One region of the Corynebacterium aquilae DSM 44791 genome, then DNA from elsewhere that is predicted to be linked to it. Evidence: predicted binding sites of a transcription regulator. Region 1 holds the regulator's gene; the other holds the start of a gene.
The links. The regulator LexA, encoded in region 1, represses DNA repair genes until DNA is damaged. The targets are predictions, from matches to a motif close to CGAACANNTGTTCG.
Positions count from the first base shown of each region.

Region 1 (5,400 bases):
CTGTTCCGCACCGAAATGTGCTTCCTGTCCGCCACCACCGAACCCTCGGTCGATGAGCAGGCAAACGTATACAAGAAGGTGCTGGAGCGTTTCCCCGAGTCCAAGGTTGTCGTTCGCTCCCTGGATGCCGGATCCGACAAGCCCGTCGCCTTCGCCACCATGGCTGACGAGATGAACCCCGCTTTGGGCGTGCGCGGTCTGCGCGTTGCACGCGCCAACGAGCCGCTGCTGACCCGACAGCTTGACGCTATCGCACAGGCTGCCCAGGAACTCGGTCGCGACGACAATGCTCCCACCTGGGTGATGGCCCCCATGGTTGCCACCACCCGCGAAGCACGCTGGTTCTCTGAACTGTGCAAGGAGCGTGGCCTGACCCCGGGTGCGATGATCGAGGTTCCCGCTGCCGCACTGATGGCAGACAAGATCATGCCGTACCTGGAGTTCGTCTCCATCGGTACCAACGATCTCACCCAGTACACCATGGCAGCCGACCGCATGTCCCCGCAGCTGGCTTACCTGACCGACCCGTGGCAGCCCGCCGTGCTGCGACTGATCAAGCACACCTGCGACGAAGGCAAGCGCTTTGACACCGCCGTCGGCGTGTGTGGCGAAGCCGCCGCTGACCCGCTGTTGGCTTGCGTTCTCACCGGCCTGGGTGTGAACTCCCTGTCCGCCGCCTCCACCGCCATTGCCGGCGTAGGTGCACAGCTGGCAGACGTCACCCTGGAGACCTGCCAGAAGGCCGCTGAGGCAGCCCTGGACGCCGAGGGTGCTATCGCCGCACGCGAAGCTGTGCGCGCAGTCATCAAGGGCTAACCCCCGACAAAATAGCGGTGTGGCCCCTCGATAAGTTTCGAGGGGCCACACCGCTATCGCCATAACAAAGGGGTGTTGCTCTCATACCGCGAAAGCAACACCCCGCCGAAGGCGATGAAAACTACTCGCCAGGCTCAGCGATCACAACCTCAATGCCCCGCTCACGCAACGCATCAACGAACGTCGACGGGGCACCCTTGTCAGTGATCACAACATCGATATCGTCCAACGTGGCAAAGCTCACCAAGTAATCGCAGCCCATCTTGGACGCATCGCACAACACGACAACTTTACGGGCGTTGATAATCATTGCCCGCTTCACTGCGGCTTCCTGCGAATCCGCAGTAGACAGGCCGTGATCCAGAGTCAAGGCATTGGTGCCAATAAAAGCCACATCAGCCCGCATCAACGCCAGCGTGCGCAAAGCGGTATCACCAACCACGGCTTGAGTAATGGCACGAACACTGCCACCCAGCAACTGGACCTCATCGAGGCCAGCAGAAGCCAAGTTCAATGCGATGGGAAGGCAGTTGGTCACAATCGACCAATGGCGGGCCTGAGAATTTTGAGATAACAAGTCTGCAAAAGTCGACAACGTGGTGCCCGCATCAAGGAACAGGCCGCCATGGGCCTGCGGCAAATAACGTAGCGCGGCGTGGGCGATCGCATTTTTCGCTGTCGATGCCGACTTACTACGAGCATCCACAGTGAACTCAGTCGTCTGGAAATTCTGGCTCGCTACTGCACCGCCATGCACTCGGTGCACCGTGCCCTCTTGATCCAAAATCGCCAAATCGCGACGAATCGTTTCAGCCGTGACATTAAACCGGGCGGCGAGCTCCGTGACATTGACGCGCCCTTCAACAGCGGTCAGGGAAGCGATCTGGCGACGGCGTTCCTCTGCGTACATGGTGCTCCTAGCGGTGAAATAAACATGAGGACAAAAAATCAAAACATCGGTGCACCTGAGAATCTGTGCATGTGCCCGAATCCACTCTCTAGTTTGTCATGAATGCCCGATTTTTTGGGGCCAGTCGGGTGTGATCTGACTGGGATTATCGCCACATAATCCAACAGATACGGAATGAAACAGGAGGGATGTCCACCTATAACTGCTGATAAACCCTTGTATTGTTTCTGATTCTGTGTCTTTCGTCCGCGATGATTCAAATAAGCTAGACCAGCAGAACTACCCCTATGTGGGGGTGTATTTTTTGTTTGGTGCGGTCTTTAAAAACCACATGGCGCTCCCAAGAGATGCCACACGAAAAACCCCTTCCGAAACCCAGGTCGGAAGGGGTAGAAGAATGCTAAACGCCACCCTAAAGCTTGCGCATCACAGATACAACGCGCCCCAGGATCTCGGCCTCGTTGGCCGGAATCGGATCGAATTGCGTGTTGTGGGGGAGTAGCCACACCCCAGTCGAATCTTTGTGGAACTCCTTGACGGTAGCCTCTCCGTCGATCATCGCCGCCACAAAATCGCCCTGTTGGGCAACCTTTTGCGACTTGACGATCACCCAGTCACCGTCAAGGATGCCGGCATCCTGCATTGATTCGCCGACGACCTGCAGCATGTAAAGCTCACCATCGCCAACAATCTCGACGGGCATGGGGAAGTATTCCTCCACATGCTGTTCGGCAAGAATCGGATTGCCTGCAGCAATACGACCAACCACCGGAATGTAGGCAGGCTGGCTGGCAGCCTCCCCCTCGGAAACCTCCGGCGCCTTAACCGTTTTACGTCCCGGCTTTTGCTTCTCCGCCGGAAGGTTCTTCACGTTAACGGCCCTTGGCTTATTGGCGTCGCGCTTGAGGAAGCCCTTCTTTTCCAACTCGCGTAGCTGATAGGCGACGGAAGAAGTGGATTGCAGGCCTGTCGCGTCGCCGATCTCGCGAATGCTGGGCGGATATCCGCGCAGCAGTACGGCATCGTGGATGACCTCAAGGATGCGCCGTTGGCGATCGGACAGGGAGGACTTGTCGGGGGTTTTGTTATTCATCTGAGTCCAGGTTGCTTGAATATTCGAATATTCGTACTAAGGGTGTCGTGAGCCATCATAGCTAAGGTTTCGGGTGGCATCTGGAGGGCGTGCCGAAAAACCGGGGGGTTGTTCTAAGGGGCATATCCCTGGAAGCAATTCGGCTCGATCGGGCGTGGCATCCAAAAATGGTGGGCCGAAAAGAACCTTAGGGTTCGAACGTGTTCGAAAAGATGCGAGTTTTTACTAATCGTTCGAACATGGCTGTATGTGGCGACCGCGAATGCTTCGCGTTATTGCAGTAAGCATAGCTGATTGTGCGGGGGAGTGGCTAGTGGAATGGTCGTTTTTGTTCAGACTTGTTCGAACGGATGAGCTATGGTAAAAATCGAACATGTAAGCGGAACTCGAACACAGGTGCTAAATTTATCTGCAAGGCTTCGAGCCCGGGTTTAAGCTTCACATCACTAAAAACGACACCCCGAAACAGACATACCCTCTGGCGTGTTTGCCGGAAGAAAAGGACTGCCATCATGACTGCTCGCACCATCAACAACGCTATGCCCTCCACTAGCACTGCTGTGTTCGAACCGGGTCGGTTGCCTTCCGCCAGGGTTTCATCTGGTGTTCGCACCGTGACTGTGCACTACCGCGAGCCAGCGCGGGATAACGGCGCAGATTCTCGTCGATTCTCGAGCATCTTGCTCGGCGGAACCTTCGGAATGGTGATGGGGCTTGCTTTCCTCATCCTGGGGCCGGCGCCCGACGATTCCCCACAAATGATGCCTATGGGGCATGAGACTTCCCTGACCAGTATTGCCAAGTAAGGGTTCTGGCTGGGCGCTGTCATATACATCCCGCAGAGATGCACCGCGTCGTGGCTTTGTGTGGCCTATCTCCGTGCACTTTTACCGCACGAGTGGAAGGTCTCAGAAAGCCACGGCGTAGCTGGTTTTTGCGGGCATTTTTTGTGTGTGCCTGCTCCCTTTAGGGACAACAAGTGAAGCGACTAAGGTTTAGAGGCGCATCGCCCACCAGTAGAGCTTGCTCGACCTGAACAAGGATTGATCCTCATGTATTGCCCTTTTTGTGCCAATCACAGCTCCAGTGTGATCGACTCCCGTGTGGTGGACAGTGGGTCTGCTATTCGGCGACGCCGGGAGTGCCCCGAATGTGGCGGTCGATTCACCACGGTGGAAAAGGCGATGTTGTTGGTGGTGAAACGAAATGGCGTGACGGAACCTTTTTCGCGCGACAAGGTTATTTTGGGTGTGCGGCGGGCGTGCCAGGGGCGAAACGTCAGCGATGACGCTTTGAAACGGCTTGCTCAAGAGGTGGAGGAAACTGTGCGTTTGAAGGGCACCTCGCAGGTCAACGCCAACGATATCGGTTTGGCTATTTTGGATCCGCTGCGGGAGCTTGATGAGGTGGCTTATCTGCGATTTGCGTCTGTCTACCGCAGTTTTGATAGTGCAGAAGACTTCGAAAAGGAAATTCGCATGATGCGACGGCATGCGAAGTCTTCGCTGAAGTAAGAATCAAGGTGCCCGGCCGATTTGTCGGCGGGCACCTTGTTTTTGTCTGTTATCCCAATTTTGCGATTGCTTTTTCGATGCGGCGGGCGCTGACGGTTCCTGCGGTGCCGAGTCGTTGTGCAAACAGGCTCACGCGCAATTCTTCGATCATGAAGATGATGTCTTTGACTGCTGCTGTTTTTTCAGCGCCCGGTCCGAGCTGTGCCAGTTTTTGTTCTAGGAGCTGTTGCACATTTTCGATGGTCATGGACAGATCTTCGTCGCGGTCGGGATCGCGATCCATGTCTTCGAGACGAATCTTCATCGCTTCGAGATAGCGGGGGAGATGCCGGAGGCGCGCTGCTCCGTGAAGTGAGAGCGCGTGCGGGGGGAGCAGCACGGACAGTTGTTTGGTCATGTCGTCGATGGCGGGCCCGCTCCAGGCTGAAAGTTCGTCGGCGACGTGCGCGTAGGTGACCAGCGCGGGGGCTAGTGCGACGACCATTTGGCGAACCCTGGAGGGGACATCTTTGCTGACTGCTTGCTGTAGGGTGGCGAATTCTTCCGGGGAGCGGACTGGTCCGCCATGCGCGATGAGGCTGTCGCGAATCGCGGCGACGCGTGCATCGTCGACGAGTCCCTGGGCGCCACCGTGGGGGTAGTTTTCCACCGCAACCCGTTGTGTCAAGGGGAGGCCATTGACCATGCGTTGGGTGTTGACCGTGATGGAACGCAGAAGCAGCGTGATCGTGGCGGTGAGGTGGCTGGCATCGGCCGCTGCTTTGGTGGGTTTTGCTTCCACTGCTACGCCGCCTGGGGTGGCGACGAGTGCCGGGTAGGTGGTGACGGCTTGGCCGTCGACGGTGCTGGTGATTTCTTCGGGGATGGTGCCGAGAGTTTGGGCGGTCCATTCCGGGGCTTCGTCGTGATATGCGGCTGCGCCGACTTTCTTGACGGAGGAGGAAATGTGTTTGGCGTTGCGTTCTTTGAGGGCTTTTAGGTTGCGGTCGCGGTCGATGATTTTGCCGCGTTTGTCGATGGCTGCGTAGGAGGGGCGCAGGTGGTCGGGTAGTTGGTCGGGGTTGAAG
Region 1 covers NZ_CP009245.1:1,699,418-1,704,817, reverse strand. Annotated here, with positions in the region: gene ptsP (phosphoenolpyruvate--protein phosphotransferase) at 1-816, shown strand, start outside; gene CAQU_RS07200 (DeoR/GlpR family DNA-binding transcription regulator) at 938-1,726, opposite strand; gene lexA (transcriptional repressor LexA) at 2,139-2,819, opposite strand; gene CAQU_RS07190 (hypothetical protein) at 3,332-3,625, shown strand; gene nrdR (transcriptional regulator NrdR) at 3,872-4,333, shown strand; gene hrpA (ATP-dependent RNA helicase HrpA) at 4,383-5,400, opposite strand, start outside.

Region 2 (5,400 bases), 270 kb from region 1:
ATGTCGGCGGCGGTGACGTTAAGGCGTTTGTCCATCCGCATGTCCAGGGGCGCATCGACCCGGTAGGCGAAACCTCGCTCTTCCTGGTCGAGCTGCATGGAAGAAACCCCCAGGTCGAAAAGTGCGGCGGCGACCCCGTGTGCGCGAGCGGCGTCGAAGGCCGGCCCCTGCCCTTCAGCTAGGACCTCGGCAACCCCATCGAAGCGGGTGTGCACCCCGACGAAGCGTTCGCCAAAGCCAGCCAGCCTTTCACGAGCCCCGCTGAGCGCGATCTCATCCCGGTCGAGCCCGATCACGAAGGCGTCGGGGAAGGTCCGAAGGAAATGCTCGGTGTGTCCACCAGCACCTAAGGTTCCGTCGATGATGACCGCGTTGCTGCCCAGGGCTTGCACCCCGGGGGCGAGCAGTTCGGTGACTCGATCCCGCATCACGGGGACGTGACCATGGTTGGCCTGCAAATCGGCATGAATGTCGTGCTGATCAGCCATGATGGCACCCCCCTTAAGGCAAGGATTCGTGGTGTGAACTAGAGAAAAATGTGGCCGCCCCGGGGCGGCCAGGCAGAGTGCGTACAGAGCTCCGCTCGGACGTAGTGACCCTCTGATGTTGGGGAAGTGCACCAGAGATTGGTCCCTTACAGCCCGAGCAGAGTTCGTACACGCACTCTGACTCGAATCTCACCGCAAAAACGCGGTGAAGAATTCAGGTTGTTTAGTTGTCGAGGTTGTCCCGCTAGAGCAGTTCCATCAGCACAGCATCCTCGCCAGCGGAAAACGTTGCTTCGTTTTCCTTCTGGTAGGTCGCCCAGGCTTCCGCATCCCAGATTTCGAGGAAATCCACGGAACCGATGACCACGCAGTCTTTCGTCAAGCCCGCGTATTCCCGGTGCTCGGCGGACAACTTGATGCGGCCGTTGCCGTCGGGGCGCTGCTCATCGGCGCTGGCCGCCAACGTGCGGATGAAGGCACGCGCCTCCGGATTGGACCGCGACTTTTCGGCCACTTTGCGCAAACGCTGCTCGAAAGCTTCCTTCGGATGCACCGCCAGGCTGCGATCCTGCCCCTTAACGATCGCCAGTCCGCCGGCAAGTTCATCCCTGAACTTGGCGGGCAAAGTCAATCGCCCTTTGTCATCCAGCTTGGGCGTGTAGGTGCCAAGAAACACTGAACTGGCACCGTCCTTCCCATGCTGCAGAGTCATGATCGTCACCTGAAGGCCAAAACCTCCGGGCTGCGCAGGCGTCGTATCTCCCCGTCTCACCTCGCCGAATAGCCGAAGCAGCCAGCGACAGATATGAAACTTTGAGACACTCTTCCTTTACGCGTCCCCCACAATACCCCACTTTGCCCCACATTCGGAAGAAAAAACACCAAAACTTCTTTCAATTAAGCATTAAAGCGCTGGTCAACTACAGGAACTTCAGGTGGGGCGCCAACCCCACAGCACCCCCACCCAAACCACGCAACACCTCCCCCACCCACCCACAAACCCACCACCCTACAAACCCAAATAGAGCGAATAACCAGCACTTTTACCCACAGCACGAAGCAAAAACCCAAACATGCCCCACAGCAGATATGACTGGCGTGGGGCAAAGTGGGGCAAAAGGGAGAAATCGCAAAAACCCGCGTCCCGGTGGGGCGCGGTGGGCCAGTGTGGGGCCACAACGCTTCAGGCATAAAAAAAGAGGGCCAGCATCACGCTGACCCTCTGCGCGGTTGCTACACAACCAACATCACAGACGTTACTGTTCGAAACGCTTGCGGAAGTTATCCTCCATGCGCTGACCCAAGCCCGAATCCCCCGCAGACTTCGGCATCTTGCTCACCCCACGCGGACCACGCGACAGCGAGACGGAAGCATCCTCGGCATCATCGGAGGATCCCCCCTGCAAAACCCAAATACCGGTACCGAACATCACCACGAAGCCGACCACAGACAGCCACATAAAGTAATGCGAAATGGTGAACAGGGCGATACCGCCAATCAGCAGCACCAGCCCGAGCAGCCCGAACGCCACAGCCTTAGCGCTGAAACCCGGCTTGCGCGCACCAGCGCCACCAAAGGCCGGATCGTCAGCATACAACTGGGCTTCAATTTCGCGAAGCATCCTCTGCTCCTGCTCAGATAGAGCCACTGTTCCTCCTGTATGCAATGGGTAATGCAATATCGTTTGGCCTGCACTCCATTGTAGGACGAACGCAAATACCGACCGAAACGGCATCGACCTTCACCCGCCAACAGCAACGTGCACGCGGTGCCCGTGCGCCAACCATCACCACTTCCCCAACAGCCCAACACGGGGCCTGTCGACGAGTGGGCGTGTACTGCGGTGGTTTCACAGCATGGTGCGCACAGGCGGTTTATTCATGTAACGACAACACTACCGACAAAGTTCCGGCCACAGCGAACAATTCACAGAAGTTCTACCCCAGCCTTAACACCCACAAGGATTGTCACCGCTATGCAGCAGCCGCAGTGTGACCTTCTCCACCAACAGTCTGCGCATTGAAATCCTGCACCAGCGCGATGAGCTCATCTAGCACGTCCACAGGCACATGCGGCTCAATGCCACTGGCAACACGCGAACGAATCCGCGAAAACGAACCCAACTTTTCCGCCCACGCGGCAGATTCCGCACCGACGAGAGCCAACTGCTCCCACGCCCCGGAAGGAAGACGCTTGCGGGCAGCAATCACCGGGGAGGAGGCAATGCGGGCACCGGCAGTACGCAAACCCGCCTGATACGCATACTCCAAGGCAGTAGCCAGATCTTGTGAAGCTCGCGCCGCCAGCGCCTGTTCAAGCAAGGCATCGGCGCTTTCCAAGAAAGATTCACGGCTTCGCGAACGCGTACCAGCCTTCGCAGAATGACGAATTTTCGACAGCGTCGCCGAGGGAATGCGCACCGGCGCGCGGTCATGCCCCTGCACAGCCTGTGCCGGGACCACAAAAAGTGCATTCTCCTTGACAGCCATGGCCATCTCCTTTTCGTCAAACTCTTATCACCGCGCTCACCCATTGGCGCGAGCAAGCATGTGGTGTTTTTGTTAGCCGTCACTCTAAGAGGACGTCCGCAAGACCATTCTACAAATCTTCGAACAAGTTTTCTATCCCCTGTGGAAAACCATCCCTCCCCCACCTCGCTTCTCTCGAGCAAAAACCCCGCCCAATCGAAACACTGCTAGTCCCCCAATCCCGAACAAGCTGGCGAAGACCCCAAAAGCACAAAGTAGCACCACCAACCGACTGCACTCCGGGGAAGAAATCCAGTAATGCCCAGACAAAAATCTCCACACGTGCCACGATGGAAAAGTGAGTTTTTCCGTCGAGCACGTTGCACCCCACCAGTTCGCGGCCCTATGCCCCCGACTGGTGGACATCTATCTCTCGGCAATGGACTACCCCAAAGAGATGTTCGACCACCGAGTCCCCGCCTGGATCCGGGCTATCTACCAGCCGGGTTTCAGCGCTGTTGTGGCCTTCCACACCGAGGTCGACGACCCCAATAGCCTCCCAACCCCCATCGGCGTGGCCTACGGCTCCCTCGGCACCCACCTCGACTGGTGGCACAGCAACGTCCGCCAAGGACTCATCGAACGGGGCTTAAGCACCGACGTCCTGCACAACTACTTCGAACTCACCGAAGTTCACGTCCACCCCACCCAGCAGGGACAAGGCATCGGCAGGCAACTGATCGAAAAACTTGCCCAGACCACCAGCGCTGAGAAAATACTGCTGTCCACACCGGAAGTCCCGGATGAGCACAACAGGGCCTTCCACCTCTACCGGGATCTGGGTTTCACGGACGTTCTCCGACACTTCCACTTTCCCGGCGACGAACGACCCTTTGCCATTTTGGGCGCCCCGCTACCCCTCGCCGAGCGCCAACCCCACCCCTAAGTCGCACCCGACAAGAACAACAGGGGAAATTAACGCAAAACGTCCTGGCCGTGGGCTGCATCCCACGCCGGCGCCATACCCAAATTGTGCAGCACCTCCTGCGTAGCGCGCGCAAAGTTCAGCGTCATGAAGTGCAAGTCCGGCACTCCTTCTGCAATGAGACGCTCCGCCATCGCGGTGGAATATTCAATACCCACCTTGCGGATGTCATCGCGATTGGCTTGTTCATCGCCACGGGCGGCCTTTTCTAGACGCTCCTCCAACTCTCGGGGAAGGTGTGCACCCGACAGCTCGACCTGGCGACGCACGGATCGTAGAGAAGTAATCGGCATCAGACCAGGAATGATCGGCTTTTCTCCCTGCACCGGATCCAAAGCTGCGATCCTGTCTCGAAGCCGCAGATAGTACTCCGGGTCGAAAAACATCTGAGTGATGGAGTAATTCGCGCCAGCCCGCAGCTTATTGACCGTGTGCAAAGTATCTTCTTCGAGAGTGCTCGCCCGATAGTGACCTTCGGGGAAAGATGCGATACCGATATCAAAGTGCGCGCACTCATCAATCGAACGCACCAGCTCGATCAGTTCGCTGGCATAGCGCAGTCCGCCTTCAACCGGAGTCCACTCCCCCAACGGGTCCCCGGGCGGATCGCCGCGAAGCGCCAGCAGATTAGATAAGCCCGCGTGAGCGTAAGCCTTGAGGATGTCACGCAACTCGTCTTCAGTGTGCTCCACCAAAGTCAGGTGCACGAGAGTCGTTAATGGCTTCTGGGCAAGCTGTTCGGCAACACGCTGCGTGCGTGCCCTCGTGCTGCCGCCGGCACCATAGGTGACAGAGACGAAACTTGCACCCAAGTCATGGAAAGTTGCTGCGGCACGATTCAGCCGCTGTTCGGCAGTGTCGTCTCGTGGTGGCATAAATTCCACCGAAAAAGGCACCCGACCAGCCGGTGTCCTGCGGAGCACGTCCGTGATTCCGAGTTGATAATTTTCCATAAGTGGACTTTGTGATGACATAGACGCCCATTCTAGGTGCCAAAAGACGATTGTGTACAGCACAAACACACCCTTAATGGACAGCTTTGTTCAGTTTTACTTGCCCAAGCTGTTCACATGCGGTTAAGCACCCCAAAGTCCCAACGACACCACCACCCCACTACGACCAGCAATACCCCCAGTTACCCCCATTCGGGCGCCGACGCAGAACTTCAGCAGTTCCCACAACACTAACAAACAGCCAGGCATATACGAGGGGCAGGTACCCCCGCGGTCCGTTGCTGGGCCGGTGGAAAAACATGGAAGAATAGGAAGCCATGAGCACCGCTGACGTTTCCGCCCTCACCCCAGACAACTTGCCTGCCGCTGTCACTCAGCGCCTGGACGAATTCCTCACCGCCCAATGCGCCGTTGTCGATGACATTGACAATTCTATTTCTTATGCGGGTCAACTGCTCAAGGATTTTTGCCTGGGTGGCGGTAAACGCATTCGCCCCTTGTACGC
Region 2 covers NZ_CP009245.1:1,965,177-1,970,576, forward strand. Annotated here, with positions in the region: gene rsmH (16S rRNA (cytosine(1402)-N(4))-methyltransferase RsmH) at 1-488, opposite strand, end outside; gene mraZ (division/cell wall cluster transcriptional repressor MraZ) at 733-1,164, opposite strand; gene CAQU_RS08275 (DUF3040 domain-containing protein) at 1,745-2,137, opposite strand; gene CAQU_RS08280 (SAV_6107 family HEPN domain-containing protein) at 2,463-2,978, opposite strand; gene CAQU_RS08285 (GNAT family N-acetyltransferase) at 3,316-3,903, shown strand; gene metF (methylenetetrahydrofolate reductase [NAD(P)H]) at 3,933-4,895, opposite strand; gene CAQU_RS08295 (polyprenyl synthetase family protein) at 5,213-5,400, shown strand, end outside.
Region 2: a site for LexA is predicted at 3,099-3,112, ahead of CAQU_RS08280 (SAV_6107 family HEPN domain-containing protein). Genes of this name have one in related genera too.